One region of the Gracilibacillus sp. D59 genome, then DNA from elsewhere that is predicted to be linked to it. Evidence: riboswitches for the same ligand, from Rfam matches in the RefSeq annotation. Region 1 holds a riboswitch; each other region holds the start of a gene.
The links. Region 1 has a riboswitch for S-adenosylmethionine ahead of ACTWP4_RS06180 (aminotransferase class V-fold PLP-dependent enzyme). Riboswitches for the same ligand answer to the same signal wherever they lie in the genome.

Region 1 (7,747 bases):
CGCACCAAAGAAGCTCAAATGGTACTCTCCTGTGTCAAACGGGTAGGTGAGCGATTCGGAGCCAGTTTAGTAGCGAAAGTTTTAAAGGGGTCAAATGACAAAAAAGTAAAACAATTCCGCTTTGACCGCTTATCTACATATGGACTAATGAAAGATATGACTGAAAAAGAGCTCGTTTCCTTTATTCAATTTTTAGTCGCGGAGGACTTTTTATTATCTGAAGGTGGACGCTTTCCTGTCCTGCGCCTAAGCAAGCGGGCGGTATCTGTTTTAACAGGAGAAGAAAAAGTATATGTGCAAGCAGCCAAAGTAGAAACAAAAGAAGTTGTCGAATATGACATGGAAATGTTTGAACAATTAAGGAAATTGCGTAAATCATTAGCAGATGAGCAAGGTGTTCCGCCTTATGTTATTTTTTCTGATAAAAGCTTGCGTGAGATGTCGGTTGCCAAGCCGAAGTCCAAATATGAGATGTTGCAGATTCATGGTGTTGGCGAGCGCAAGTTCGAACAATACGGCGAAGTTTTCATGGACTGTTTTTTGGAAGAAGCTTAGATTAAGAATAAGTTTTCTGGACACTTTTAACACTTTTCTGGACACTTGCAGTAAAAAGAACTCCCGTTGCCTAACGGGAGTTCTTCATTTTTTATTCAAAATCGATTGCCCATGCTCCTTGGCGGAATACCGGTTCTTTTTCTCCGTCCTCGGTTTCGCCGTCGATATCTAAGTCTGCTGAACCGATCATAAAGTCGACATGAGTCAGGCTGTCATTGACACCATGCTTGTCCAACTCTTCTTCATTCATGTCAGATCCACCTTCAAGATTGGTCGGGTACGCTTTCCCTAATGCGATATGACAGGACGCATTTTCATCAAATAAAGTGTTATAGAAAATTAAGCCTGATTGTGAAATTGGGGATGCGTGTGGAACTAATGCTAACTCTCCCAGTCTTGTCGCCCCTTCATCTGTATCAAGTAAATGTTTTAACGTGTCATACCCTTGTTCTGCTTCAAAATCGACTACTTTTCCGTCTTTAAACGTTATACTAAAACCATCAATCATATTACCGCCATACACAAGTGGCTTCGTTGCAGTTACTTTTCCATCTACTTTATATTTGTGAGGCAATGTAAATACTTCTTCTGTCGGCATATTCGGATTAAAGTTGTTACCATTAGGTAATTTCGCAGAACCACCTTTCCAAATGTGCCCTTCAGGTAATTCGAAGCGGATATCTGTTCCTTCCGATTTAAAAAGTAAAGCTTTATAAGATTTATCATTTAAGTATTCACGTGCTTGCTTTAAAGTATTGTTGTGCTCTTCCCAAGCAGCCACGGGATCTTCTTGATCAACACGGACAATTTTAAATATTTCTTCCCATAAGCTCTCGATTGCATCTGCTTTGGATTTATCTGGGAAGATTTTTTGTGCCCAGTCACCTGTTGGAATCGAAATGATTGACCATGGTATCCGGTCATTCATTGTATATTGACGAAATTCCTTCATCGCTTCCCCACTTGCTTTGTTAGCTTTTGCAACTTTACCCGGATCAATATCTTTTAGTAAATCCGGATTAGTGGAGCGGATTGATAGTAACGCAGCGCCATCCTTAGCAAAATCTAAATGCTTAGCTATTTGCCATTCCGGTATATCTGTCAATACGTCCTCAGATGCATAGTTGAATTTTAAATAAGTCAGTTCATCGTCAGTCCAATTCACATGGACATTTTTGGCACCCATTTCATATGCTTTACGGACTACAATTCTCGCAAAATCTGCTCCTTCTATTGAGGAATTGACCACTAATGCTTGTCCTTCTTGTAAGTTAACACCTGTCTTTAATGCAAGTTCTGCATATTTTTCTTGTAGTTGTTTGTCAGCCATTATGACTCCTCCTTCAGCTCTTCCATTAATAGAGATAGTTCTTCCCATCGTTCCATTTTTTCCTCTAGCAAGGTTTCGACTTCATTTTGCTTATTATAAAGTGGTTGAATTTTACCTATATCACTGCCTGCTTCGGCAATTTCTGTTGCAATTTGCTCAAGCTCTGCTTCTAGCTCTGTAATTTCATCTTCAATCGTATCCCATTCTTTTTGCTCATGATAGGATAGTTTTTTCTTTTTGCGTTTCGGTTTTTGCTTCGGTGTTGCCTTAATTTGATTCGCTTCTGATTCTCTTTGCTGTTCGCGGAATTCGGAATAATTTCCGTAAAAAAAGGTTAAGGTTTCACTTCCGGTAAAGGCAATAATCTGTTCGACAGTTTTGTCCAGAAAGTAGCGATCATGAGATACCGTAATGACAACTCCCGGAAATTGATCTAAATAATCTTCAAGTACTGCGAGAGTTTCGGTATCAAGATCGTTAGTTGGCTCGTCCAGAAATAATACATTCGGCTCTCGCATTAGTACGGTTAACAAATATAGCCTTCTCCGTTCGCCACCCGATAACTTTCTGACGTATGTCCACTGTTGTGATCTTGGAAATAAAAATCGTTCCAGCATTTGTTCAGCTGTAATTACACTACCATCTATTGTGTGGACCACCTCTGCTACATCACGGACAAGGTCAATTACTTTGATCGCATCATCAAGTGGTGGATGATCTTGTGTGTAATACCCTACTTTCACGGTTTCACCGACATCGATAGTACCTGCATCTGGTTCGACGCGACCAGCTAAAATATTAAGTAATGTTGTTTTCCCACTTCCATTGGCGCCTACAATACCAAGTCTGTCACCAGGCTTGATTAGAAAGTCAAAATCCTTAAATAAGGTGATACCATCATATGCTTTACTTAAGTCTTTTATTTCCATGACTTTTTTACCGAGGCGAGTGGAACCAACTTGAAACTCTAGATCCTGTTTAGTCGTATCAAAAGTTTTCTCCTTCATTTGCTCGACACGATCGATACGTGCTTTTTGTTTTGTTGTTCTTGCTTTTACTCCTGCTTTAAGCCAGGCAATTTCTTTTTTGAGAATATTTTTATGCTTTTGTTCTGCCTGGAGTTCCTGTTCTTCTCTTAATGCTTGTTGTTCTAAAAAGGTTTGATAATTGCCTTCATATGTATATAAGTTGCCCTTATCCAACTCAAAAATACGGTTGGTAATACGATTGAGAAAATAGCGATCGTGGGTAACGAGCAAAATTGCACCTTGATAAGTTGGCAAGTATTCTTCGAGCCATTCGATTGTATCGTTATCAAGATGGTTGGTTGGCTCATCGAGTATAAGTAAATCTGCCGGCTGGATTAATGCTTTAGCAATTGCTACGCGTTTGCGCTGTCCGCCAGAAAGATTCTCTGTTTTTTTGTCAAACGATGGAACACCCAATTTCGTTAAGATTGTTTTGGCTAAGGTCATGGCATCCCATGCTTCTAGCTGATCCATTTTTTCTTGCATTTTTAATAATTGATTTTGCATTGCTTCGTTCTCAGGATCTTGTTCCAAAGCTAATACAGCTGATTCGTATTGTCTTAAGGTGACCATCACCTTTGCATCACCATAATATATCTGGTTCAACACCGTGTCCCCATCTGTTAGCTGTGGGTCCTGATCTAAGTATTCTATCCGGTAATCATTCGGATGATCAATGGTGCCAGCTTCTGCTTGGTCGATCCCTGCTAATACTTTTAATAAGGTGGATTTTCCCGTACCGTTGACACCAATTAAACCGATACGATCGGTGTCTGTAATCGATAACGAAATCCCGTCAAACAATACTTTTTCACCATATGTTTTGACAAGATCCTCTACTTTAATCATGCGCATTGTATCTATCCTTTCTAGTGCCCCTCAACTTTCAGCTAAGTCGTAGAAGATAACAACTACGAAGTAATGAAAATTTATCTAGGTGCTAACATTTATTGACCGGACATTTAGTGCGTTATTTGAATGAAAATCACCTGTTTTTCCATGTTAGCGGACATTGAATCCCTTATTTGGTTCATTTCAGTCTCCATTAGCACTATTTCCGATGAATAGCGGAATAGATGTCCGCGACCACCCTAAAAATGGCACTTTTGTCACAAATAGCGGAACAAATGTCCGCGCTCAGCCCAGATTTACTTGGAAGCCCACGTTACTTCGCAGTTTATATTTTTTTACTATTTTTTTCTTTAAAAGGCTGTCTCCCTAGTTCAACTGAATTACTACAAAATCGGTGAAATCAATCTTGAAATTGACTCTTTGAAACGAATCCATACTGAACGTTGTTGGTATAACGAATATGTAAGTGTTGTTACATGTTCCATATCTTTTTCGAATTCATCAACCAGCATTTCTGCCAATGTTTCATTATATAAAAAGGCATTTATTTCAAAGTTCAAGCGAAAACTGCGGACATCAATATTTGCTGTTCCTATTGACGCTATTTTACTATCTACTACTATCATTTTAGCATGTAGGAAACCTTTTTGATAAATATAAACGGTTGCCCCCGCTTTTAACATTTCACCGATATACGAATAAGTTGCCCAATAGACAAAAGGATGGTCTGGCTTATTCGGAATCATAATACGGACATCTACTCCTGATAGACAGGCAATCTTCAATGCATCTAACAGACTTTCATCCGGAATAAAATAAGGTGTTTGAATAAAGATATAATCTTTTGCTGACATGATCATTTTAATGTAGCCATTTTTTATCTGTTCCCATTCAGAATCCGGACCGCTTGAAACAATTTGCATACCGATATTCCCAGCGGGAACAGGTGTATAATAACGCTCATCATATTCAATATCATGGCGGGACGCCTGGTTCCAATCCAGGATAAATCGAGTTTGCAAATGTTCTACAGCACTACCCGAGATGCGCAGATGGGTATCACGCCAATAACCGAATCGCTTGTCTTCCCCCAGATATTCATCTCCAATATTAAAACCACCGATATAGCCGATTTCCCCATCAATAATCACAAGCTTGCGGTGGTTACGGTGGTTAATTTTAAAATTGACCTTCGGAATTAACGGTGGGAAAAATCCTTCGACTTCTGCCCCGGCATGACGCATTTTTCGAACCATCTTCCTGCTTAACGTCCGGGATCCTAAATCGTCATATAAAAAACGAACTTCAACCCCTTCTTTTGCCTTTTTAATCAAAGCGTCCGCTAAACGTGTACCGAGGTGATCAGACCTTACTATATAATACAATAGGTGAATATGATCTGTAGCATTTTCGATATCTTCTAACAAAGAGTTGAATTTTCGATTTCCATCCGTAAATACGTTGACATCATTATCCTGTGAAAAGATCGCATCATTATTTCGTAAATGCAAATAGAATAGATCCTTATATTGATACATCCTAGGATCTTTGACAAAGAAGTCGCCATTTTCAATATCACGCAATTGATGCTGTACTGCCGTTTTGACACCTAATTTGCTTTTAGTATCCCAAGTGAAAATTGTTTTGTTACTTAGTTTTCTACCAAAGATAAGATATAAAATAAATCCAAAAATCGGAATGAATGTCAATACCATAATCCATGCCCATGTAGAAGTGGGATTTTTACGCTCTAAAAAGATAATGGTTAAAGATAAAAGAATATTAAAAATTAAGATAAAACTTATGATAAGTTGCGTAAATTCCATACGAACCCCTCCCTTCTGACTACCTCTATACTCTTAATATAGCATAATTATGACTAAGCTAATAGCAATCGCTATCAGCTTAGTCGATCGTGATTGAGTCATTATCTTGTTCGGTTTTAGGACCTCTAATTTCTAACACACCATTTTGGAAGCTTGCTTTTGCTGTTCGTTTATCAACAGCATATGGCAATGTTATCGTTCGCTGATTACGATGCTGCCTTCTTTCCTTATGATAGTAATGATACGAATCATCATACTGTTCGGTTTCCTCCTGGTGATTGACCATTACTGTAATTTGATTCCCTACTATTCGCAGTTGTATTTGTTCTTTTTTAATACCTGGTAAATCAACACGGACGATCCAGTCCTTCTCTGTTTCTGCAACATCAGCAGGGATTTGTTTTGGTACTTTTGCTTGTTCAAAAAAGCTATCAATCGTTTCCATGACATTTCGTGTTGGTTTTTCATAAAGAAAGGCATCTAATTTTTTCACCAAATCCTCTCCCCATTCTGGCATTCCGCCTTTTTGTGGCATTTGAATCACTCCTTTCAATGACTTCCATCAACAAGGAATTTCTTTATCCTGTATCTACAGTGGTAGAAACGGGATTAAAATCCTCCAATTCATTTTATGCATTTAGGCTATAAATGATCCTGAAGTTAATTTTTATTAATATTCTGATTTTTTATTGACGGTTTCCAGAATATAACTTATAATAAGGACTATTCAATTGAATATGTAATAACTCTTATTTAGAGAGGCAGAGGGAATAGGCCCTATGAAGCCCGGCAACCATCAGTTTGAACATCAAATTGAAATGGTGCTAAATCCTACAGGTTTTACCTGAAAGATAAGAGGAGGACAGCTAATATTTTCAACCTCTTCTTACTTTCGTAAAGAAGAGGTTTTTCTAATTTTTAAGGAGGGTACATAATGACAAATTCGTTCCAATTTCCAGGTAGTGAAACAAATCTATTACACGGTGGACAACAAGTAGACCCTGCAACAAATGCTCGTGCCGTTCCGATCTATCAAACAACTTCTTACGTATTTAATGATACCGAGCACGCACAAAACTTATTTGCTTTAGCAGAAATGGGTAATATTTATTCTCGTATTATGAATCCAACTGTTGACGCATTTGAACAACGCATTGCCTTATTAGAAGATGGAGTAGTTGCTGTCGGTACTGCATCTGGTGCATCTGCTATCACATTAGCTATTTTAAACCTCGCCAATGCCGGTGATGAAATTATTGCCGACAGTAACTTATATGGTGGTACTTTCAATTTATTTAATAAAACATTGCCGAAATATGGTATTGATGTGAAATTTGTAGATGGAACAGATCCAGAAAATTTCAGAGCTGCCATTACCCCAAAAACGAAAGCGGTTTTTGGTGAAGTGATTACAAATCCTAGTCTAAATGTGTTTGATATTGAAGCTGTTGCTGATATCGCTCACGAACAAGGTGTACCATTAATTATTGATAATACCTTCGCAACTCCATATGTATGTAAACCGATTAGCTGGGGTGCTGACATCGTTGTGCACTCCGCAACGAAATGGATTGGTGGTCATGGTACCTCGATTGGGGGAATTGTCGTAGATAGTGGTAGATTTAATTGGAATAGCGAACGATTCCCTGGATTTACTGAGCCAGATGAGACTTATCATGGTATACGATTTGGAATTGATATTGGACCACCTGCATTCGCTATTAAATTACGTGTGCAACTACTACGTGATATCGGTCCATCATTAAGTCCGCAAAATGCATTTTATTTCTTACAAGGACTAGAGACGTTGCATTTACGCATTGAACGTCATGGTGAAAACACAAAAGCCGTTGCTAATTACCTAGAAAACCATCCACAAGTAGAATGGGTTTCTTATCCAGGACTTGAACATCATCCTTCTCACCAATTAGCAAAAAAATATTTGTGTAACCATTTTGGCTTTATTATCGTCTTTGGTATAAAGGGTGGAAAAGAATCTGGTCGTCAGGTGATAGATAATGTTCATTTATGGTCCCATGTGGCTAATGTGGGAGATGCAAAATCATTAATTATTCACCCTGCATCTACTACACACCAGCAGTTGAATGAAGAAGAATTAAAAGCTTCCGGTGTTAAAGAGGAATTGATTCGTTTGT
Region 2 (7,747 bases), on a different contig from region 1:
AAATATTCGGTTAGTGTATTAAACGCATTATTAAAAAGTTGTTCATTTTCTATTTCCAATGCATAATCCATCCAAAGCCCCAACGTTTCAGATAACGCCTCTCTCCCTTGTACGAAATCCCCATCTACTTCTTTACTTTCTTTTATATAAGTAGCTAGGGTACCGTTTTCATTAATGAGCCATTTCTTAATAAACTGTTCCGTTGCTTGTTCATGGTTTTCTTGCTTATTAATATGATATATAGCTGATATTACTACCATAACAACGATTATAGATGCTATTATTAATTTCCTCACCCCTTGTCACACATCCTATAGAATAGATTTTAAGAGAAGTGTGCTAAAAACTAGGCTGATTTATCCTTTGGAACAACCGTTTGTTTAAAACGCTTTGTTTTATACCATTGTACCTCTTGTTTTAATAGTACTCGTTTGATTTCTAAAAAAGATGCATAGACTACTAAAAACAACCACATTTGCGAATAACTGAAGTACATAAAAAGCACTGTTAAGAAATTCCTTTTTGTCAATTGACCTTTTTCTACACTTAGTGCAAGTAAAGCTTCTGTAACGAATAGTAAAAATCCTAAAACTAACAAAATGTAGGATACAAATCCAATTGTCAGTTTCAAATCAACAAATAAATTAATAATAAAAATCACGTGTGATATCATGACACCACCGAAAAAAAGTAGATACGTATACAAGAAATAAAACAGATCAATACCAATATTTTTCCTCTTTAATTTATGAAAACTTAATATGAATTTGATAACAACATAGATATTCCCACGTGCCCAACGTGTTCTTTGTCTCCACCAAACCTTTAACGTCTCTGGCTCTTGTTCCCATGTAACCGCAGAGGGAAAAAAGCGGATATGGTAGCCTAAATTATATACACGGAAGCTAAGTTCCGTATCTTCGGATAACGCTTTTTCATCCCAGCCACCTAATTCCTCTAAAATAGAACTGCGTATGGCAAAGTTAGTTCCGGGAATGGTAGCCATTTTAAACCAAAACCATCTCCCCGCCTGAGCTAACCATTGAAAGGTGAGGGTTTCCACATTTATAAGCCTAGTTAATAGATTTTTAGTGGCATTGACCACGCGAAACTTCCCAACAATTGCCCCTGCTTTAGGATCATTAATTAGACCTAGAGCCAACCAATAAATTGCATCTGGTTCTGGGCAATTGTCAGCATCATATACACAAATAATCTCCCCAGTTGATACATGAAAACCATTATTTAACGCCCCGGATTTCCCTTTACCCCCATTAGGAGGTTTCGTATTAATCACCTTTATAAACGCATATTTTTGAGCATACCTCTCAGCAATTTCACCAGTTTGATCATTTGAGTTATCATTAATAACGATAACCTCTAAGCATTCAGCAGGATAAGTCAGGTTACTCATTGCTTCCAAAGTATTCCCGATAACCACTTCCTCATTATGAGCAGGGATAAGAATACTTACGCGAGGAAAAGGTAATTTCATCTTCTGTAACTCTTTTTCTTCTTTTCGATATCGCATCGAATGTAAATAACCACCTTGCATGAGAAACATATGATACACAAGCATTGTCCATATTAAAAACCAAGAAAAATAAACAAAAAAGTCAGCCAATGAGTCCCCTCCTCTTGTAAACTTTCGATTTTTGGTATCTTCTCCTTGTCAAAGCTGTATAAGAAATGAATAGAATAACTGCTACTGTCCCAACACCTACCATGCACCAGGTTGCATTGACCGCAAATGTTTTTAAGTGATATCCCAAATAATGAAAAGATGTAAATAACAATTTACGGTTTATATCTCGCATTATCTTTCCGCCTTCAGATTGGATGTGTACATATTCAGCCTGAACATTATTATTCATTTGCTTTAGATCAATCCATTGTAATCCTTTTATCTGTTCTAGTTCATCCAATATTTTGTTAAACTTTTCTAAGTTTTTATCGTCAAGAGAGGGATGATAAAAGCCTGATATTATTCCGTCTCTTACAATGGAATATTCGTGTGCATTTTGTATCATTTTTTGAACTGCTCTAGGGTCATTAATATCTACATATCCAATTGTCTCAGGAAGTAATCGCATCCCTTTTAAAAATGTAGGTGATGTGATGTATGGGGCGGTGTCCATTACTTCCCAGTTCTCGTCACTTAGTTGAATTTGCCCAACATAAGTAGAAAAATACCGAGATGTTTGCGCATATCCATTTTGTGACATCGTATAGTGAGGTGCTTCAAATGCTAGTGGATATATCCCGTAATTAGCTAGTTCCTGGACTCCTCGTGTTAATTTACTTTTTATATATTCATCCTCAAACTTAAGTGAGTCAGCTAGATAATTCTCATATGCTAAAGCTGTATCAAAATCATTTTTTGTCTTTTTTATTACCTCATCATCGGGACCATGGTATATAGGCATATTATTTTCTACATCCCAAAACTCAAACCCCTCCCCCGTTTCGTCTCTAAATTGATGCGTATAACCGTGCAAAACGATATTTCCACCATTATCCTGCATATACTTTAGTGTGTTTATTAATTGAGGGAAATCTTCTAATAAATATTTCTCCTTTGTCATTGGATCGGTATGGACAGGTATTAATGCAACCATATATGGAATGTCACGTCTCTTAAGTTCTTTTGCTATCTCCATCAATTTCTTAGGATCAGCTAGCGGATCAACATCCTCTAATCGGAGATAGGCTGGGTGTTCATGAGGATGATCCAGCGCAAATACTTCATGTAATACTTCTCCTAAAAAAATAGAAAATGGCGGTTCAATCTTTGTTGTTGCATAATAATAAGTATTGTTGTTTTTAATAAATAATGGATAATCGACACCCTTCCCGTGACTACCTTTTACTAAAACTGTAGAACTAGCTGTAGCATTCGTGTTTAATATAGTATCTGGAAAAATACTAATGGACTTCTCTTCATTACTTGTAAGCGTTATTTTGGTAATTAACTGCTCTGACTCAAATTCAACAAATGAAAGCTGTTCTCCAAGCTGATCAGCATTATTCCCTAAAACAACCAATGTTCCGTTAAATTGATTGATCATACGTTTAAAATCTGTTGATAAACGTTCTTTCGTTCGCCCATAATAAAATACATGGGTGACATTCTCAAAATCTGCTGTGGTAACCTCTGAAGTATGTTTAAATTCAATAGTGGATGTAAAATGACCTAGTAGCATATCAAGTAACCTCTGATGTTCGTCTACCGTTCCACTTACAGAACTGTAAACAACCAAGACTGCTAGTTCATCTTTATTTTCAGCACTTATTTGCTGAGGGGCTATTATAATAAAAAAGCTTAGAATCATAATGGGTAGCATCCATAACATATAACGAATGATTATTACCTCCTTTCGGTATTTTCGTTCTTATTAAAGAACGGAAAAACAAAAAAATATATACTTCTTAAAGATTTTTTTCGGTTCTTCCTAACAAAAGATAATTTATAAGGACTAGAATTAGTATGAAGCCTGCCCCAATTGAAACCCACAATATATTTGTACTTGATACTTGATTTAGATAATTCTCAAACAAACTACTTTTCTCTTTTTTAGTCTTTTCTTCTATATCTGGAGTAATTACATTTCCATTTTTAATAGTATACATCTCTTGATCGACTTTTACTTTATGCTCCATTTCACTAAGGTCAATCCACTCAAGATTAGGAATCTCCTCCATCTCGCGCACTAAATCCTTTAGACCTTCTAATCCTAAAAATGGATGATAAAAACCACCAATTATCCCATCACGAACAATCGTAAATTCGTCAATACGTTTTTTTATATCTTGTATGGAAGTTGGGTCATCATAACGTATATAGCGAATTGTTTCGGGTACAAGCTTCATTCCATTTAAAAAGTCCGGGGTAGTAATATAGGGTGATTCAGTCATTATCCTCCAATCTTCATCCGTTAACTGTACTTGCCCTACATAAGTAGAGAAAAATTTCGAAATCACCTGATAGCCATTTTGACTCACTGCATAATGTGGTGCTTCAAATGCAATTGGATAAATATCATATTCCACGAGTTCTTTTATTCCTTTTTTAATACGTTCCTCAATATAGGCTGATTCATTTCTATTTTCTACCTCTGATAGGGATTGTTTTTCTATTTCTATTAATTCTCTGCTTCCCGGTTCCTCCATCACCGGCATATTTTTATCCACATCCCAAAACTCAAATCCATCCCCTGTTTGGCCATCTTGATATTGATCTGTATAACCGTGTAGCACAATACTCGCTCCACTCTTCTGCATGTCTTTCAATGTTTCCACCAAGTTTGGTGCTTCCCACAAATGATATTCTTCTTCCGTCTGTTGATTCACATATACCGGAGTAACAGATACCATATAAGGAATATTTTTATCAGTTAAAAAGTTAGCGATCGCCTCTAGTTCCTCGTGATCTGTTCTCGGATGAACATCCTCTAATCTCAGTAGTGCAGATGTTGATGGCTTATGCAAGCTATCAAAAAATGTATGTAATTCATCTGCCAAGAAATTGGATACGGGTGGAAATAGGTTAGGTGTGGCATAGTAATACGTATCCTTATTCTTTATAAGTAACGGGTAATGAACATCTTCATGGACTGATTCAACTAAGGATTCTACATCATCATTATCTGTTGAAATTTCCATTATTGGATGTGAATCTAACTTGACCGTGTTCGTTGTATCTCGTTTGATTACTACATCATTTACTATTTTGCTTTCTGTTGTGTCAATATATGAGAAATGGCTAGTAATTTGTTCGACATTATGACCAATCCCCAATATTGGACCTTTATATGAATGTAATGAATCAATTAAAGTAGACGATAATTTTTCAGACACTTGACCGTAATATATAAGATGGGTTACTCCTGACAAATCGTTTGCCTCTACTTCAGTGCTAGAGAGAAAAGTTATAGATGATGTGAAATGTCCGATGAGAAGATCTAGTAACCGTTGATGCTCATCAACTTCTCCATCTTCTGAAGAGTAAATGACCAGTACATTTATATTATCTGCAGTTGAACTTTGTACATATAGTGGGTTTGACAACAAAATAATAATGATACCTAGAAAAATGATTTTACTACACATTTGCCCGTTTGATCGCTTAATCATTTTACTCTCCCTCCTAAAACGTTTGTTATAAAGAACATATAATAAATATATAAAGAACACAAGGGTTTTATTAATATTTTTATATTTTTTTGGCAAAAAACGCAGTAATTAAACATACGATGCGGAAATTATGGGTTCCGCACCTACCTCTTGTTCTGTTCAATCGGTTTACAATTTTTGATCAGGAAACATTCGGGACAGATTTTGTAAATCTATTAAAGTTTTGTTCTTTAATTTTCTGAATAGTTTTACTTTTTCAAAAAGAATTGACGATTCTTCCACGTGATGCTATTATGATGTTTATCAATTAAATACGGTAGCTCTTATCAAGAGTGGTGGAGGGAATGGCCCTATGAAACCCGGCAACCGTCAGTTAAAGCTGATAGGTGCTAAATCCATCAAAGCTTTTATGCTTTGAAAGATGAGAGGACATTTAATAACCATCCTTTCTGTCCTCTTAATACAGAAAGGATTTTTTGTTGTGTTTGCGGCACAATAAAGGAAGGAGTGTGAAAGAATGATTCGAATTCAAAATTTGTCGAAACTGTATCAAACAAAAAAGCAAGAAGTTCAAGCTGTCGATAATGTCTCACTTAATATAGAAAAAGGCGAAATTTTCGGTGTAATTGGATATAGTGGTGCTGGTAAAAGTACATTTGTCCGTTTGATCAACAGATTAGAGGAACCAACAGATGGTTCTGTGGTTATCCATGATAAAGACATCACGAAAATGGCTGGGCATCAGTTACGAAAAAAGCGTCAAAAAATTGGCATGATTTTTCAACATTTTAACTTATTATGGTCTAGAACTGTTTTTGAAAATATCGCTTTCCCATTGGAAATTGCTGGTGTATCAAAGACAAAACGAAAAGAAAAAGTGTTGGAATTAATCAATCTCGTTGGCCTTTCTGGTAAAGAAAATGCTTATCCTTCACAATTAAGTGGTGGTCAAAAGCAGCGTGTCGGAATAGCGAGAGCATTGGCGAATGACCCTGAAGTATTATTGTGCGATGAAGCAACTTCTGCACTTGATCCCGAAACAACTGATGATATTTTAGATTTGCTGGTTTCTATTAATAACAAATTAGGGCTGACCATCATTTTGATTACACATGAAATGCATGTCATCCAGAAGATTTGTCATCGCGTTGCCGTGATGGAAAATGGAAAAGTGGTAGAAACAGGCGATGTTCTGAATGTTTTCGTCAAACCACAATCCAAGACAACCAAGCGCTTTGTACAGCAGCTTAATCCTTTAGAACATGATAAGGAAAAATTGACAGAGTTTATTAATGATCGGGAAGACAGTGAAGTAATAAAACTGCACTTTATTGGAAACAGTGCTAAGCGAGCGCTTATCAGTGAGGTAGCCAAAACATTTAATGTAGAGGTTAATATACTGCAAGGTTCTATTGCACCTACACAGGAAGGTGCTTACGGTACGTTATTTATTGAAATTAACGGTGAAAAAGAAATCTTAAAGGAAACTATCGAATTTATGAAAAACACCGGTGTAGAAGTTGAGGTGTTAAAGCATGCTTAAGGAATTATTCCCTAATGTAATACTGGAGGATTTGTGGTTAGCCACGCAAGAAACATTTTATATGACGAGCATTGCGATACTCGGTACTTTAATTTTTGGTATTTTACTTGGATTATTATTATTTCTAACAGATTCAGGGAACTTATGGCAAAATCGCTTTATTAATTTCATTACAGCAACGATCGTAAACGTATTTCGTGCCATTCCTTTTATCATATTGATTCTATTACTCTTTCCTTTTACCGATTTCTTAATCGGAACGATCAGAGGATGGAAAGCTGCATTACCAGCATTAATAGTCGGAGCTGCACCATTCTATGCCCGTCTGGTTGAAATTGGCTTGAAGGAAGTTGATAAAGGGGTTATCGAAGCAGCCAAATCAATGGGTGCCAAAACACATACGATTATTTTGAAAGTATTGTTACCCGAGTCGATGCCCGCTCTTATTTCTGGTTTAACAGTAACAGCAATTGCTTTAATAGGTTATACGGCAATGGCTGGTGTTATTGGTGCAGGTGGGCTTGGAAACTTAGCATACTTACAAGGTTTCCAACGCTGGAATTTTGATGTCGTGTTAGCTTGTACGATTTTAATTATTATTATTGTGTTTATTTTTCAAATTATTGGGGATTTACTATCCAAATCGATAGATAAAAGATAAAGTGAGACTTATCAGGGTGTTAGCATCCGTTATCCCCACTTAGCTTCTTTGATTTACTTGTGGGGTTTTACGGACGATTAGCACCGTGCTAAATATAAAAAATTAAGAAGGGATGATCTATTGTGAAAAAATTACTTACATTATTATTTGCTACATTACTTTTATTCGCGTTAGCTGCTTGTGGAACAGCAAATGAGGAGGATAAAGCTGCTGACAGTAACAACGCTGGAGAAACAGAGGAAACTGAACAAGGTAATGAGGAAAAGGAAGTAACAGAACTTGTTGTTGGAGCTACAAGTACACCACACGCTGAAGTACTTGAAAAAGCAAAACCGATTTTAAAAGAAAAAGGAATTGAACTTAAAATTGAAATATACCAAGAGTATGTATTCCCAAATGAAGACTTGGCA
Region 3 (7,747 bases), on a different contig from region 1:
CCCCTAAATTGTTATCGCTTACTTAATTTTACCACATTAGTTATTGATTTGCTTATTCATACATGTACAATAATTTCTGATACAATAGAGACAGATCAGAAAAAAGGACGGAAAATTATGACAGATAAACTGACGAAACGCCCCTTAGTATTGGCATCACTTGTTTTATCCATGTTTATGGCAGCAATTGAGGGAACCATTGTCGCAACGGCGATGCCTAATATCGTCTCTGATTTAGGAGGTTTTTCCTTATATAGTTGGGTATTTTCAAGTTTTTTATTAATGCAAGCTGTCACTACAATGATATATGGAAAATTAGCTGACCTGTTTGGCAGGAAACCTGTATTTATTATTGGGGTTTTGATCTTTTTACTTGGATCAATTCTTTGCGGGTTTGCACCCACCATGGGAGCACTTATCGTGTTTCGTCTAATTCAGGGGCTTGGAGCAGGCGCGATTCAACCAATAGTCACTACTATTGTAGGCGATATGTATACGATGGAAGAAAGGGCAAAAGTCCAAGGATACTTAGCAAGTGTATGGGGTATCTCATCTGTGATCGGCCCATTACTTGGTGGAATTATTGTTCAATTTATTGATTGGGCATGGATTTTCTGGATGAATATACCGATTGGAATTATTGGTCTAATAGGTGTCATTATCTTTTTCCACGAAAAAGTTGATTCAGAGAAAAAATCAATCGATTATCTTGGCTCCAGCTTATTTTTTATTGGTATCTCCTGTCTTATCATTGTTTTTGTACAAGCTGGAACAAATTGGGCTTGGTTATCCTTCGAATCGATTAGTTTATTACTTATTTTTGTGATCTGTATGGCATTGTTTTTATGGCAAGAAAAAAAGACTGTTTCACCAATGATGCCACTTAGCTTATGGAAAAATAAATTAATAGTGATTGCGAATATCGCAACATTACTTTCGGGGATGATTATTCTTGGGCTTTCTAGTTTTCTACCGACTTATGTCCAAGGAGTTATGGGGGAATCCGCAATTGTTGCTGGTTTTACTTTAAGTACTTTATCGATTGGATGGCCAATATCCGCTACACTTGCTGGACATCTTGTTCTAAAAATAGGGTTTCGTTTAACCGCGTTTGCAGGAGGATTTGCCTTATTTCTCGGTACTTTTTTATTTTTTCTGTTGGATGCTGATAAAGGCCCCATCTATGCTGGTATAAGCTCATTTGTAGTCGGGATCGGAATGGGATTATCATCGACAACATTTATCGTTTCGATTCAAAACAGTGTCTCATGGTATGAAAGAGGAGTTGCAACATCACTTAATATGTTTATGCGGATTATTGGCAGTGCAGTCGGCGCGGCATTTCTTGGTGGAATATTAAATATGCAATTAAATCATTACTACCAGCAAAAAGGAAAAGATCTTGAAGTTGCCAGTACAGATGTGTTGCTAGATGAGGGTATGCGCGATACGATCTCTCCAGAAATACTAGCATCAATGCAGGATGCCTTAACATTTGCTTTACATACTGTCTATACTGGCTTATTTATCATTGGAACCTTAACCTTTGTCATATTATGGTTCTTCCCAAAAGTAACAATCGACAAGCAAAACAGAAGTTAAAAAATCCATCATACCTTCGAACAAGAGATTGATAAGAAAAACTAGGCAAAACCTGCCCAGCCCTTATCACAAAATGCTAAATTGATGTGCGACCCGTTTAGTAGCCATTATGAAATAGATCGACCGTTTGACCACCACTCCGGCTACCCACCCATGGGAGCAAATATTTTCATTCAAGTAGTTCCCTCGCTATGGCCATGCTCTTGGAAAGCGAGGTATCTTGCCGTAGCGTATCCAAGCATTCATCAAAATGCAGAATGGAAGAAAGCAAATCACAAAAGAGTTACTTTCGCAGTTTATGTTTTATGTGTACTTTTTTTAAAACTTTCATACCTTCTTAGCTAATTATATTATTCCTAATGAAAATGTATGAGACGCCTCAAGCTGGATCGGAAAAAAGATCAGATTAAAAGGTCCTAAACACGCTCGGGCAATCTTCTCCTGTTGGACTATAAAAACAATGACTCTTGTAGCGCCCAGCATTCCATTGGTCAAACCATTGTGCCGGACAGGTACCTTCTGGTCTAAAAAACCATAAAGAATAGCTTGCAGGATGATTACGTTCTCCATTGATTGACCTTCGTGCTAAACGTATTTCTTTTTCCCTGGCTCTTTGGTAAAAGTATCCCTTCTGTGTTGCTTCAAAACCTCCAGGACTTTGGTAAACCATTCTGTTTATCGTATTAATATCTTTAAAATCCAAGCAACGGGCTTTCACCCGATTCACACCTACATTACCTACCATAAGCATACCAAGCTTACCGTCACCTTCTGCTTCTGCTCTCATTAAACGGGCTAATAACCTCACATCTGCTTCATTTGCTTTAATTACAGCCATTCCTATACCTCCTCTATTCCCTTTATATTCAATCAATGAAAAATGATGAATACCCTAAAACGAATCACTAATGTAATCCCTTTCAGCATGTGGTATACTTTGATTAGGAGGTGCTTTGCTATGGAACTAAGTAACTTTATCTTACACAAGGATATCTTATTAATTCACGCTGATATTAACGGTAATGACTATATATTTACAGTAAAGTGGAAAACGATTGAAAACAAAAAAGGAGGAGAATGGGAACTTAAATCTTATCTAAACAACTCAAATGGTAAAAAGGATTTATCAGAAAGACAACTCCAACAATTTATAGACCGGATAAATCCACAATGGGACTGGGAAAAAGATCAAGAACAAATTATGAAAGCTATTAAAAATGACTAGTTATGATGATATCATAACTAGTCATTCTTTCCTTAAGACATTGCTTCTGTAGATTCCTTAAACCACTTAATTTGCTCCTGAAGCCGAACTACTTCTCCTATTACAATTAAAGAGGGATTACTTATTTCATGTAGTCGCTCAGAAATCGTTTCTAAATCGGCAACAACTGTTTTTTGTTGTGGTAACGTCCCCCAATGAATAATAGATACAGGAGTATTTTTACTTAATCCAGCCTTCTTTAATTTTTCACAAATTACAGGGAACTTCCTGATTCCCATATAAAAACACAAAGTATCAGCTCCTTTGGCAATATGACGCCATTGTTCGTCTGATTTCGCCTCAGGATTGGAGCCATTAATAAAGTTTACCGATCCGCTTATATAACGGTGAGTAAGTGGAATGCCAGCGTATGCTGCAGCACTTATTCCAGACGTAATTCCTGGTACCACCTCATATTCTATCTCGTTATCTTCAAGATGAATCGCTTCCTCTCCTCCTCGACCGAAAATAAAGGGATCGCCTCCTTTTAACCTCGTCACTATTTTACCTTTTGAAGCATAATCTATAAGTTGTGCATTTATTTTTTCTTGAATTAACCCATGCTTCTGTGGTTGTTTCCCACAGAAAATCAGTTCTGCTTCTTCCTTCGCATGTTTTAATAATGATGGATTTACTAAGCGATCATACAGGATAACATCTGCTTCCTGTATAGCACGTAATCCTTTGACAGTAATTAATTCTTCATCTCCTGGTCCTGCCCCCACTAAGTACACTTTCCCCATGTTGATCCCATCCTTTTTTTGTGTTTACTTTTGCTGGTTTTTCTCGAAATCTCACTAATATAAAAGTAGCAATAATAGCTAATGTTAAAAGTATCACTTGGTAAAATCTCTGTTGAACAATTACCTCTGTCAATCCAAATGCAATAATTAATGATACAATCGGAGATGTAATCCACACTTTTGCTATTTGATGAATAATTTTTTGTTTCCAAACATCTTTTAACTGGTAACTGGCATTTATCCCGACTATCGCCGAAGTAGTTACCTGTGTCATTGGGATTGGTATCCCGAGTAATGATGCACCTACTACCAGTCCCCCAGTAGCACCTGAAATCACAATACCATTTCCTAGAGATAGTGAAGTAATTTTTTTTGCATTCGTTTCTAGCACACGCCCTCCAAACAAAATACTCCCTAACGCTACAATAACTGCCATCAATGGTAAACCTAACTCCATTGAACTGATCCCAGCACCTACTAATGGACCTAAAGCATTCCCTACATTATTCATACCTGCAGCTATGGCTTCTATTATACCAGTTATGATTAAGATAAACGTCAATAGTTTTACAGGAGGTTTATAATTTATTTTATTTTGTAAGGTCTTTCTAAATTTTTCAAGGAAAAGCGTAATCAGAAAGGCTGCAACTGGTACCACTATCCAGAAGGATACAATCACTACTATAGTATGAACGTGCAACTGTTGGTAACTAATACCAACTCCAATAATTGCGCCTACCGTTACCTCACTAGTCGATAAAGGAATACCAATGTAATTTGTAATTAATAATGTAAAAGCCGAAACTATTAAAATAATACAGGCAATCTTAATATCTAATATTTCTTCTGAGATGATACCTTTCCCTAGCGTATTCGTAACATGTTGACCTCCAAGTATTGCACCCGTGACGGCGCCTAATCCAGCAATTATTAGTGCATACCTTCTTTGCCTGACTACTTTAGTACCATACGTAATACTCATACTAGCTGCTGAACCACTTGCACCTATGTTAAAAGCAAATAGACATGCAGCGAATATTGCAATTATTGTTAACATCTAAAATCCCAACCTTCACCACTATAACCTACGTGGTTTTATTTTCTTCACCTATATACCCATAGGAAAACTCGGATTAATAAACAAATTTAGCTAGTTCTCTCAGTTTTGATTCAGATAATAATTATCCCCCATTTAACTTTCTTGTGTTACTTCGGGGGTCTTACAGACGGTTAGCACCGTGATAAAAATTATATTTCTGTTAAATAAATATAAAAAACTCCTACTTGGCGATGAAGTAGGAGTTTGCCTCTTATCTGCCAAAAAGCTGCTGGATGTAGCACAGTGCTTTGGAAGCCTGTTGCTGAGAATTCACAGGGCCAGATCCCTCCTTCTCTCTTGATAAGACAATATATTATTTTTCATAAATTTCCAAATAATTATGATGTCCATAATATAAGCCATTCTTTAGTAATTGTCAACAGATCCAATATATAAAATTTTTTTTGGGTATGCGCCTTGTAATTTCTTCCTTTGTGGTGTATGATAAATGTATTAAATTTCCAAAAATACTATATCTTATCGAGAGAGGTCTAGGGACTGGCCCGATGACACCTCAGCAACCAGCAATAGTAATTGTATGGTGCTAAATCCAGATGGTAAATTACCAAAGATAAGAGAATGCAACCTTAAACAAGGAGGTCTTCTACTTATCGAAGACCTCTTTTTTATTTAGAAAGGATGTATAAAATGAACGATATCGAAACAGCTCTTGCGCAAATTGGCAATCGACAAGATAAACGTACCGGTGCAGTGGAAGCCCCTGTTTATTTTTCAACCGCATATCAGCATCCAGCACTGGGACAGTCAACTGGTTATGATTACACACGATCTGCGAATCCTACACGGGAAATTGTCGAAGATGCCATCGCAACATTAGAACAAGGTTCAAAAGGATTCGCATGTTCTTCAGGTATGGCTGCGATCCAATTAGTCTTCTCTTTATTCAAACAAGAAGATGAAATTATCGTAACAGAGGATATCTATGGTGGAAGCTATCGCTTATTTCAACATTTTCAAGAATCATATAACATTACACCAGTATATGCAGATCCAGACGAAATGGAGCAGTACATTAATCAAAATACAAAAGCTATTTTCATAGAAACTCCTACCAACCCGTTATTAATGGAAATTAGTATCGAGAGTCTAGCAGCACTTGCAAAGAAACATCAATTACTTTTTATTGTAGACAATACATTTTACACACCCTATTTACAACAGCCTTTAACACAAGGAGCAGATATTGTTATTCATTCTGCTACCAAATATTTAGGCGGGCATAATGATGTACTCGCTGGATTAGTCGTAGTAGAAGACACTGAACTTGGTGAACGATTGACCTACCTCCATAATGCTATTGGCGCTGTATTGTCACCGATGGATTCCATGCTTTTAATAAGAGGAATGAAAACTTTGGCACTTCGTCTTGAAAAACAACAACAAAATGCTCGGCAATTGGCAGCGTTTTTAAAAGAAGTACCATCCGTTAAAGAGGTTCTCTATCCCGGAAGAGGGGCCATGATAAGTTTTCGTGTGTCGGATAAAAAGATTGTTTCTCCATTTCTGGAGCAACTAAAAATTATATCATTTGCCGAAAGTTTAGGAGGGGTAGAGAGCTTTATTACCTATCCTGCTACTCAGACACATGCGGATATTCCACAAGAGGAAAGGGAAAAACGAGGGATTAGTGATACATTGCTCCGATTTTCTGTCGGTATTGAGAACGTGGAAGATTTAAAAAGAGACATCTATCAAGCATTAGGAGGGAAATAATATGGGACATACAAATGAAACAACACTTGCACATGGTGGTAATCAGCAAGGCTATCAGGAAAAACATACTGGTGCGGTTAATCCACCAATTTATGTATCATCCACTTATCACCAACAGCAACTAAATGAGTTTGGTTCTTATGACTATAGCCGTTCTGGTAACCCTACACGTGATCAATTAGAAGAAGCTATTGCAATATTAGAAAACGGATCATCCGGTTTTGCTTTCTCATCTGGTATGGCTGCAATATCATCGGCTTTCATGCTGCTAAAAGCTGGTGATCATATTGTCATTACCAAAGATGTATATGGTGGTACGTTTCGCTTTGTTACGCAATTATTGACACAATTTTCGATTGAGCATACTTTTGTTGATATGACAAATCCAGCAGAAGTAGAAAAAGCTATTCAACCAAATACAAGGGTTATTTACATGGAAACTCCAGCAAATCCGTTATTACAAATTACCGATATTCGAGCAGTAGTACAGCTTGCAAAGAAATTCAGTTGTTTAACGTACTTAGACAATACATTTATGACCCCTCTACATCAACAACCATTAGACCTAGGTGTCGATATCGTATTACATAGTGCCACCAAGTTTTTATCAGGTCATAGTGATATCGTTGCAGGTTTAGCCGTTACGAATAATAAGGAACTTGCTTCTAAACTGAAGTTTGTACAAAACACATATGGTGCGATTCTTGGGGCAAAAGACTGTTATCAATTATTGCAAGGAATGAAAACTCTGGAACCTAGGTTTTCCAAAAGTGTTTCCTCAGCGATAAGGCTGGCGGATTTTTTCAATTCTCATGATGAAATTGAACATGTATATTATCCTGGCTTAGATCATCACCCTGGTGCATCGATTCATTCTGAACAATCTACCAGTCCAGGGGCTGTCTTATCTTTTGAAGTAAAAGATCATGTAGATGCCAAACGCTTTGTCGAACAATTAACTATTCCTGTGTTTGCAGTTAGCCTAGGTGCAGTAGAATCGATTTTATCTCACCCTGCCACTATGTCCCATGCCGCAATGCCAGCGCAAGAAAGAGAAGCTAGAGGTATTAGTGAACGACTATTTCGTTTATCTGTCGGGATTGAGAATGTAGAAGATCTGATCGAGGACTTTAAAAATGCCTTAACAGTGAAAGCGGGGGTATTGTAAGAAAAACCAGCGAAAATCTATCCGTTCTATCGCTGTTTATCTGATTCGAAATAGATAAAAACCAGAAACTATTGAAAATTCTCTTTAGTATGGCTTTCTTCCATTCTTTTGAAGTTGTCTTCTAATTCGTCGCTACG
Region 4 (7,747 bases), on a different contig from region 1:
CGGTAATTAAAGCATCAAACATAAACGGGTACATTTGTTTTATATCTGATGCTAACGGATTTTGTACTGGGAGTTTATATGTCAAGCGGTTGATAACGGAATAAAGATGAATTTTTAGCCCTTCTTTTAATGTTTCATCATTTCCAAAAGGCATTAATGCTAAGACACTCAGTCGTTTTGTTAATACATCGGTTAGCCATTCTGCTTGCTGATCTACACTAGCATCGAAACCTGATGCCTCCCCATGCCTTTCCTGAAATTTCGCTCCAAGAAATTGCATTGTTAAGTAGACCTTTTCATGTTTTGGTACTGTAAGGAGAAAGATATCCTCCAACTCTTCTACTAATTTTTTAATCCACTCATATTCTTTCTTCTTTGTTATGAATGATAAATGATCTTCACTTATTTCCACCCTATGGTTCGTCTTCAATCTTTTCATCATTACAATCATATAGATCTTTAAATTCTTTATACTTTCATCGGTTAAAGGAATATCATAATTTTGAATAAAGGTTAAAAAAGATTGATCCAATGCTCGTCGTTCGTGCTCTTGTACTTGTTGATACATAAAAGAGTCAGATTGTTGGTTTTTCTTTTGTTTATAATAATCGATTTGCTGGATTGCTATTCTGATGTCTTTTTCTTCAGCTTGTACTACAATACCAACTTTTTGTTTGGTCTGAATCTGTACATTTCTAGTTTTTAACCACGCTTCCATCTCGTTAATAACTTTTTTTATAGTCGTATGTGAGACAAAGTAACGATCTGTTAAGTGTTGAATGGAGATATTTTCATGAATAAGAAGCTGATATAATATTTCTTTTTGCTCTGCAACATCTAACATATTTTTTGTTATATTACTCTCAGACTGAATCAATGATAAAATTTCCTGCTTTTCATCCTTAGAAATTTCAATGGATACACCAACACCAGGCTTCCTTATCAATCGGCCGTTACTATGATTATTCAAGAAGCTTTCCACCACTTGCAAATCATTTCGAATTGTTTTCTCTGAACAGTCCAGTTCTTTGGCAAGGCCTTGGACTAGGACTACTTGACTATCGGCTAACAATAAGTTTCTTAATAGGAATCGTTGCCTCTCCTTCATGAAATCACCTCCATCTCCTACACAACATTACTATAGATCATATTCTATCGCAATGGCAATAAACAAGAAAAGACACTAACGGAAATGTTAGTGCCTTCTGCTTCTCTATTTACATTATAGCAACCTTCCGAATACATAGGTAATCAAAAACCATAGAATTCCAAAGAAAATAATTAAATAGGTAATATATTTAATCGCAGCAACGCCAACTTTACTAGAGTCTGATTTCTTTTCTTTTCTCTCTACTTCAACATTTTTATCATGTGTCATATATCATTCTCCTCTCTTTAGTAGCGTTACTGATGTAATACCACTGAGAGAGAATGTGAAACAATCTGCTTTGAAATTAGGAAAAAAGTATTAGCACACAAAAATCTTGTGTGCTTGTTACACTTATTTCGCTCTTATTTGATCTTGAAAACCTATTTCTTTATGTGATCCATCACAGAATGGCTTGTTTTTGGATGCGCCACATCGACATAGTGAAAACTTTGGCTTTGTTTCAAACGGATTCCCTTCCGCATCCACTAATTCGACATCTCCTGTTACTAAAATGGATCCATTGTCTCTAACTTTTAATTGTACTTTGTTGTTCCCTTCACTCATCTTTTATTACCCCCTTTATAAATTTTACCGACTTTATTCTCTTCTGTCCATCATCTCTGTATAAAATCTTATGCTTGTTCACACATTAAAATGAAAGGCGGGATGAAAAATGGAAAATAATGAACATATAAATTATTTTGATCAATCAATTGCAGACTTCAAACGTGGCACCACTAGAATGGAAGAGTACTTGCCTGAAATGACTAGAGGATATTTTCACTTTACCGAAGAAGCATTTAAAGCCGGGACAATTGGTAAAAAAGAAAAGCAGCTCATGGCTCTAGCGATCAGCATTTATGCACAAGACGAGTATTGTATCATTTATCACACAAAGGGTGCTGTGGAAAACGGAGCTAGTGAGGAAGAATTAATGGAGACTCTTGCGGTTAGCGCTGCACTAGGTGGTGGGGCAGCCTTCGCCCAAGCAGTAACCCTAGCAACAGACTCCTACGCGCACTATCAGCAAAAATTGCATTAAAAAGGTCTCCCGACAACGAGTGGATTCATGCTGTTGATTAGCGGAAACTTTCTCCGACTATGATTATGGATAAGTGCTAACATACACTTCCAAAGAAAAGCTTAAAACCCACAGGGTTTTAAGCTTTTTTTAGGCAGGTCTTTTACAGTTCAAAGGGTGTCTCTTGATAAACATAATAATTCAACCAATTAGAGATCAATATATTGGAATGTGTGCGCCAGCGTAATTTTGGTTTGCGCTTTGGATCATCATCCGGGTAATAGTTTTCCGGTATCATCGGGTTCAAGCCAGCAGCCGTGTCCCGATCATACTCTTTCTTTAATGTTAAAGCATCATATTCGGGATGGCCTGTAACAAAGATTTGTTTCCCATCTTTCGAGGCTATCATATACACCCTTGCTCGCTCCGATTCACTTAATATTTTCAGATTCGGGACTTTTTCAATATCTTCTTTTCGGATATCAGCATGACGGGAATGTGGCACTAAAAACTCTTCATCAAAACCACTGACTAACTTTTCCCGCGGATCATTAATTGTATGTGTATAAATACCTGATAATTTTTCAGGCATTATATACTTATCCACTCCATAGTGATAGTACAGTCCAGCCATTGCTCCCCAACAAATGTGCAAGGTAGAGGTTACGTTCGTCTTACTCCACTCCATAATTTGAGACAGCTCTTCCCAATAATTCACTTCTTCATAAGGTAATTTTTCTATTGGTGCTCCAGTGATAATTAATCCATCATATTTATTGGCCTTTACATCATCAATAGATTTATAAAACTGCTTCAAATGTTCTGTTGAGGTATTCCTAGATGTATGCGTGCTTGTATGCAATAATCCGACCTCTATTTGCAATGGGCTGTTCCCCAATAAACGTAATAAGTGTGTTTCAGTTTGTTGCTTCAATGGCATTAAATTTAATATTAATATTTTAAGAGGCCGAATGTCTTGTTTAAATGCCCGACTTTCATCCATAACAAAAATATTTTCTTCTTGTAACTTATTCTTAGCTGGTAATAAATCCGGCACTTTGATAGGCATTTTCTGTGACTCCTTTTTAATTATAATTCACTTAAATACAAAAAATTCACGATAAGACTTATTTTACCTATATTTCGACTTAAAATAAAGGGAAATGTTTTAAAATTCTGACATATTATATTTCTGCTATTATGGTAAAAAAGGATGCCTTTTAAACTTAAGGCATCCTAACTATTACGACATCCATTTTGGTGGTGTATCTTTCCCCCAATAAACTTCTCCTATTGAAATATGTTCTTCAAATTGATCGTCTTGTAAATGATAGTGGAATTGAAAATAATAACCGTCTTGCGGTCTTTTTAACCGATTTACATGAAACTTAGCAACATCTTCTTTTTCTTTTGCATTGTATAAATTAAAAATACGCTCACCGTATCCGGCAGAAGGCTTTTCGGCAACCATTAAGTATTGGCTTTCCTCTTCACCAATTTTTTCATACAATCCATCTAATACCATTTCAAGATTCGGTAAGACTACTTGATTTACATCATTATTCACTTTTGCCGAAATTTTTGTGCCTAATTTTGCTTGCACTTGCTCTTTAGCAAGATTGTTTAATTCTTGCAGATAAAGTTGACTAGAGTCTTCAAGAACGAGGTTTTTTTCTGTTATTGAATCTTCTATTTCAGCTTTTGGCCGGTCTTCACTTGGCTCTATGTCCTTTTTACCTACACCTACATCAGCGTCAATATAGATCGGCGGAACATATAAACCAAGTGTTAAGATTGTCACTAATAAAACGGTTAATTTTTTCATCCACATTTTCATCTCGATCGAACTCCCTCACATCGACTTACTAAAATTTTATCACGTTTTACTAATTTGTCCATACATGTAAAGGGCTTTTTCATTTTTTACATAAATTTTACTTATGTCTGTGCTAAACTTTGTCGTGGAATTTCTGGCTCTTCGGCACCAATCACTTCACTGTTAAGAGATTTACTTAATGTTACGACCGAATCACCTAGTTCATGTAACCGCTGTTTAATACCTTCATCGGCAAGCTGTTTATTCTTAAAATGATCGTTGTGTGCATATACATTACCAGGCAATGTATATGCTTTAAAATAACCGGCTAACGGTTTTAATTGATGTTCAATTGCCAAAAAATGATGATACGTCCCACCAGTTGCGATAAATGCCAGCACCTTCCCTCGCAACGCTGTGTTGGGAATAAGGTCAAATACATTTTTTAATGCACCTGGGATAGATCCTCGATAAATGGGAGTACCTACTATTAGCGCATCTGCTTCAACTATGTCATTAATTATTTTTTTCGAATCACCCTCGTATTCAGAGGGATCGCGACCATCACAAAAATCTAGCTGGTATTCCTTCAAATTTATCAAATTCACTTCTACATGATCATGATGACAACGAATATGGTCAACAGCTTCTTTCACTGTCAGTAACGTTTTAGACAACGGTGTCAAGCTCCCTGCAATGGCAGCTATTTTCATGAAAAGACACCAGCTTCCTTCAATTCTTTTTCTTTTTGTTTCACTAAAGGAATCACTTCTTCACCAAAACGTCTTAGATCTTCTTCATAGTGGAAGTGTCCTGTCAACACCAAGTCGACACCGATTTTCTTTAGTTCAATAATCCGATCCGACACTTGTTCTGGTGTACCGATCAGACCCGTTTTAAAACCATCATTATATTGGACAAGATCTTCTTTTGTTGAATTGGCCCACATACCTTCTTTTTGTTTCGTCGATTGTCCTGCTTCTTTTACTGCTTGTCGGAAGCCTTCCACTGCATCGTCATCTTTATGTGAAATGATATCACGTAATAATTGGACAGCTTCTTCTTCTGTATCTCGTACAATGGCAAAACCGTTCACAGCGAATTTTACTTCTCTTCCTTCTTTTTCCGCTAACTCTTTTACTATGTTAATTTGCTTTTCAAAACCTTCTAATGTATTCCCATTCATGAAATAGAAATCAGATACGCGGGATGCCATTTCTTTAGCTGCTTGTGAATTCCCGCCTTGGAAGATTGGAACATTAGCTTCTGGCTTTGGCTTCATCGGTGCATCATGAATGGAGTAATAATCCCCACTAAAGTTTGCCGGTTCTTCAGTAAACATAGCACGTAATACACGTATAAATTCTTCCGAACGCTCATAACGCTTATCATGATCGATCCACTCTTCACCATAGGCAGTAAATTCATCCTTCAGCCATCCACTTACAACATTTACAGCAGCACGTCCTTTTGTTACATGATCCAGTGTGGACAACATCTTAGCGTAAACTGCAGGGTGCCAAAGTCCAGGTAACACGGCAGCAATTAATTTTAAATTCTTCGTTACAGCTCCTAAAGCGGTCGCTAATGTTATTGCTTCTAGTTGTTTGTCCGCTCCATAACTAGCAAAAAAACGCGTTTGTAACAACGCATAATCAAATCCAACTTCTTCAGCAATTTGTGCATAACGTTTGTTCGCTTCAAAGCTCCAATCTGTTTTTTGTGGTAACTTTGATACTACTAAACCTCCACTAACGTTTGGTACCCAATAGGCAAATAATAAATCACTCATCTTTGCATGCTCCTCACTTTTTTTATTTTTTAAATACTTAACTACATTAAAAAAATCCTTCTCTTAAAGATAGAGAAGGATTCTACTATTGATTGCATCACGTGAATCTTAAAAACAATCGGCGTCGAATCTTCTCATCTTTGAATCAAAATTTGATCCTCTGAAATTGGCACCGGGCACATCTGTGCTGGTTGCCGAGGCTTCTTAGGGTCAGTCCCTCCACCTCTCTGGATAAGAAAATCTTGCGGTTTATTAAATTGTAAGTGAATTACTTGAATTTGTTACAACATCATATCATACAACTTCAAAAACGACAAGTAATTTTTTAAATTTTTCGACAATAGTATAATTCAGCACTTTTCACACCAAAATAAAGATAGCTTATGCTCAAATAAGGTGGGACAAACAATGGATCAAGAACATATCGATAAGTGGAAAGAACTTGAACATGATTTCGATCATGCAATACCAGAAGAGGTACTTCCAGATATAGCTTATTACCGAACTTTTATTGTTAATGTCGTCATGATCGGTGCACCTAATGAAGATTGGGTTTTAATAGATACTGGCACTCGAAAATATCATGATAGGATTCTTCATGCTTGTGAACATCGTTATGGCACCAAACCACCACAAGCAATTTTATTAACACACGGGCACTTTGACCATATTGGTGCTGCGAAGAAATTGGCTGAATACTGGCAGGTACCGATTTATATCCATGAAAATGAGATTGACTATGTCACAGGAAAACAAGAATATCCTCCAGGTGATCCAACCGTTGGCGGGGGAATGATCTCTTTATTATCGACGATCTTTCCGACTAAACCAGAACACTTAGAAGGACTTGTTTCTTCCTTGCCTACCGATGGCTCTATTCCTTTTCTAAAAGATTGGAAATACATTGAAACATTTGGACATACACCCGGACATATCAGTTTGTTTCGTGAGAAGGATAAATTATTAATTGCAGGTGATGCAATTTCAACAGATAAACCAGAGTCATCATGGGCTGTGTTTTTCCCTATTCAGCATGTTTACGGTCCACCTGCCTATTTTACACAAGATTGGCATGGGGCAGAGGAATCTGTTAAAAAATTGGCTGATTTAGATCCTGATATCATCATCGCTGGGCACGGTCTGCCAATGGAAGGCGAGACAATGAAAAAAGAACTGAGAAAACTAGCGGATAACTTTATCGAACAAGCTATTCCTAAACATAAGCGCCACTGATAGGTAATTATCTCATAAAGTCACTCGGTTTATATCGGGTGGCTTTATTGGATTTGTTGTTTAACTTAGTTTATTCAACAAATCTTCGTTCTCCTTGTTGGTTTTGTCGATTATCCTCGTTTATTCAACAAACCTTTGCTTACCCTTCTTAGATTTGTCGTTTATCTCGATTTATTCAACAAATCTTCGCTCTCCCTTTTTGGATTTTTCGTTTATCCTCGTTTATTCAACAAATCCTTGCTCTCTCTTTTTGGATTTGTCGTTTATCCTCGTTTATTCAACAAATCTTTGCTTACCCTTCTTAGATTTGTCGTTTATCTCGATTTATTCAACAAATCTTCGCTCTTCCTTTTTGGATTTGTCGTTTATTGACTCTGCACTAAGTTCTTAAAAAAAAGAGATTAGCCACTAAAACTAATCTCCTTCTTCCTCGTCGTATGGTTTCCTGTTTTTAATAAAAAAGGATAAAAATAACCCTATTAAGGTGATAATCGAAAGTACTAAAAAAGCTGTATTTGCGCCTGTTATCCCTGGATACGGTTTACCACTTTGTTCGGCAATTGACTCTGCCTGTGTTAGTACCGTTACGATGATTGCAGTTCCGACAGAGGCGGATACGTTACGCAATGTGTTATCCATTGCTGCACCGTGCGCAATAAGTTTTTTCGGCAATTGATTTAAACCAGCAGTCGCTGCCGGCATCATTACCATCGAAATACCTAACATTCTGATCGC

Region 2: linked by a shared signal. The riboswitch ahead of ACTWP4_RS19815 (methionine ABC transporter ATP-binding protein) and the one ahead of ACTWP4_RS06180 (aminotransferase class V-fold PLP-dependent enzyme) in region 1 are both predicted to bind S-adenosylmethionine.
Region 3: linked by a shared signal. The riboswitch ahead of ACTWP4_RS19075 (methionine biosynthesis PLP-dependent protein) and the one ahead of ACTWP4_RS06180 (aminotransferase class V-fold PLP-dependent enzyme) in region 1 are both predicted to bind S-adenosylmethionine.
Region 4: linked by a shared signal. The riboswitch ahead of sfnG (dimethylsulfone monooxygenase SfnG) and the one ahead of ACTWP4_RS06180 (aminotransferase class V-fold PLP-dependent enzyme) in region 1 are both predicted to bind S-adenosylmethionine.

The regions. Positions count from the first base shown of each region.
Region 1 covers NZ_JBQQCK010000002.1:661,204-668,950, reverse strand. The annotation lists gene recQ (DNA helicase RecQ) at 1-555, shown strand, start outside; gene ACTWP4_RS06200 (aminopeptidase) at 647-1,885, opposite strand; gene ACTWP4_RS06195 (ABC-F family ATP-binding cassette domain-containing protein) at 1,885-3,768, opposite strand; gene cls (cardiolipin synthase) at 4,149-5,591, opposite strand; gene ACTWP4_RS06185 (Hsp20/alpha crystallin family protein) at 5,671-6,126, opposite strand; SAM riboswitch class I at 6,338-6,449, shown strand; gene ACTWP4_RS06180 (aminotransferase class V-fold PLP-dependent enzyme) at 6,526-7,747, shown strand, end outside.
Region 2 covers NZ_JBQQCK010000015.1:56,424-64,170, forward strand. The annotation lists gene ACTWP4_RS19795 (glycosyl hydrolase) at 1-296, opposite strand, end outside; gene ACTWP4_RS19800 (glycosyltransferase family 2 protein) at 347-1,624, opposite strand; gene ACTWP4_RS19805 (DUF2334 domain-containing protein) at 1,617-3,332, opposite strand; gene ACTWP4_RS19810 (DUF2334 domain-containing protein) at 3,430-5,133, opposite strand; SAM riboswitch class I at 5,454-5,561, shown strand; gene ACTWP4_RS19815 (methionine ABC transporter ATP-binding protein) at 5,651-6,676, shown strand; gene ACTWP4_RS19820 (methionine ABC transporter permease) at 6,669-7,337, shown strand; gene ACTWP4_RS19825 (MetQ/NlpA family ABC transporter substrate-binding protein) at 7,460-7,747, shown strand, end outside.
Region 3 covers NZ_JBQQCK010000014.1:2,516-10,262, forward strand. The annotation lists gene ACTWP4_RS19050 (MDR family MFS transporter) at 118-1,602, shown strand; gene ACTWP4_RS19055 (cell wall hydrolase) at 2,009-2,440, opposite strand; gene ACTWP4_RS19060 (hypothetical protein) at 2,561-2,827, shown strand; gene cobA (uroporphyrinogen-III C-methyltransferase) at 2,860-3,609, opposite strand; gene ACTWP4_RS19070 (inorganic phosphate transporter) at 3,569-4,666, opposite strand; SAM riboswitch class I at 4,917-5,015, opposite strand; SAM riboswitch class I at 5,183-5,286, shown strand; gene ACTWP4_RS19075 (methionine biosynthesis PLP-dependent protein) at 5,357-6,442, shown strand; gene ACTWP4_RS19080 (PLP-dependent transferase) at 6,444-7,610, shown strand.
Region 4 covers NZ_JBQQCK010000004.1:121,720-129,466, forward strand. The annotation lists gene ACTWP4_RS08935 (BglG family transcription antiterminator) at 1-1,108, opposite strand, end outside; gene ACTWP4_RS08940 (hypothetical protein) at 1,223-1,378, opposite strand; gene ACTWP4_RS08945 (CDGSH iron-sulfur domain-containing protein) at 1,502-1,714, opposite strand; gene ACTWP4_RS08950 (carboxymuconolactone decarboxylase family protein) at 1,824-2,192, shown strand; gene metA (homoserine O-acetyltransferase MetA) at 2,335-3,240, opposite strand; gene ACTWP4_RS08960 (YpjP family protein) at 3,415-4,008, opposite strand; gene ACTWP4_RS08965 (NADPH-dependent FMN reductase) at 4,110-4,664, opposite strand; gene sfnG (dimethylsulfone monooxygenase SfnG) at 4,697-5,779, opposite strand; SAM riboswitch class I at 5,911-6,017, opposite strand; gene ACTWP4_RS08975 (MBL fold metallo-hydrolase) at 6,188-7,012, shown strand; gene ACTWP4_RS08980 (MDR family MFS transporter) at 7,427-7,747, opposite strand, start outside.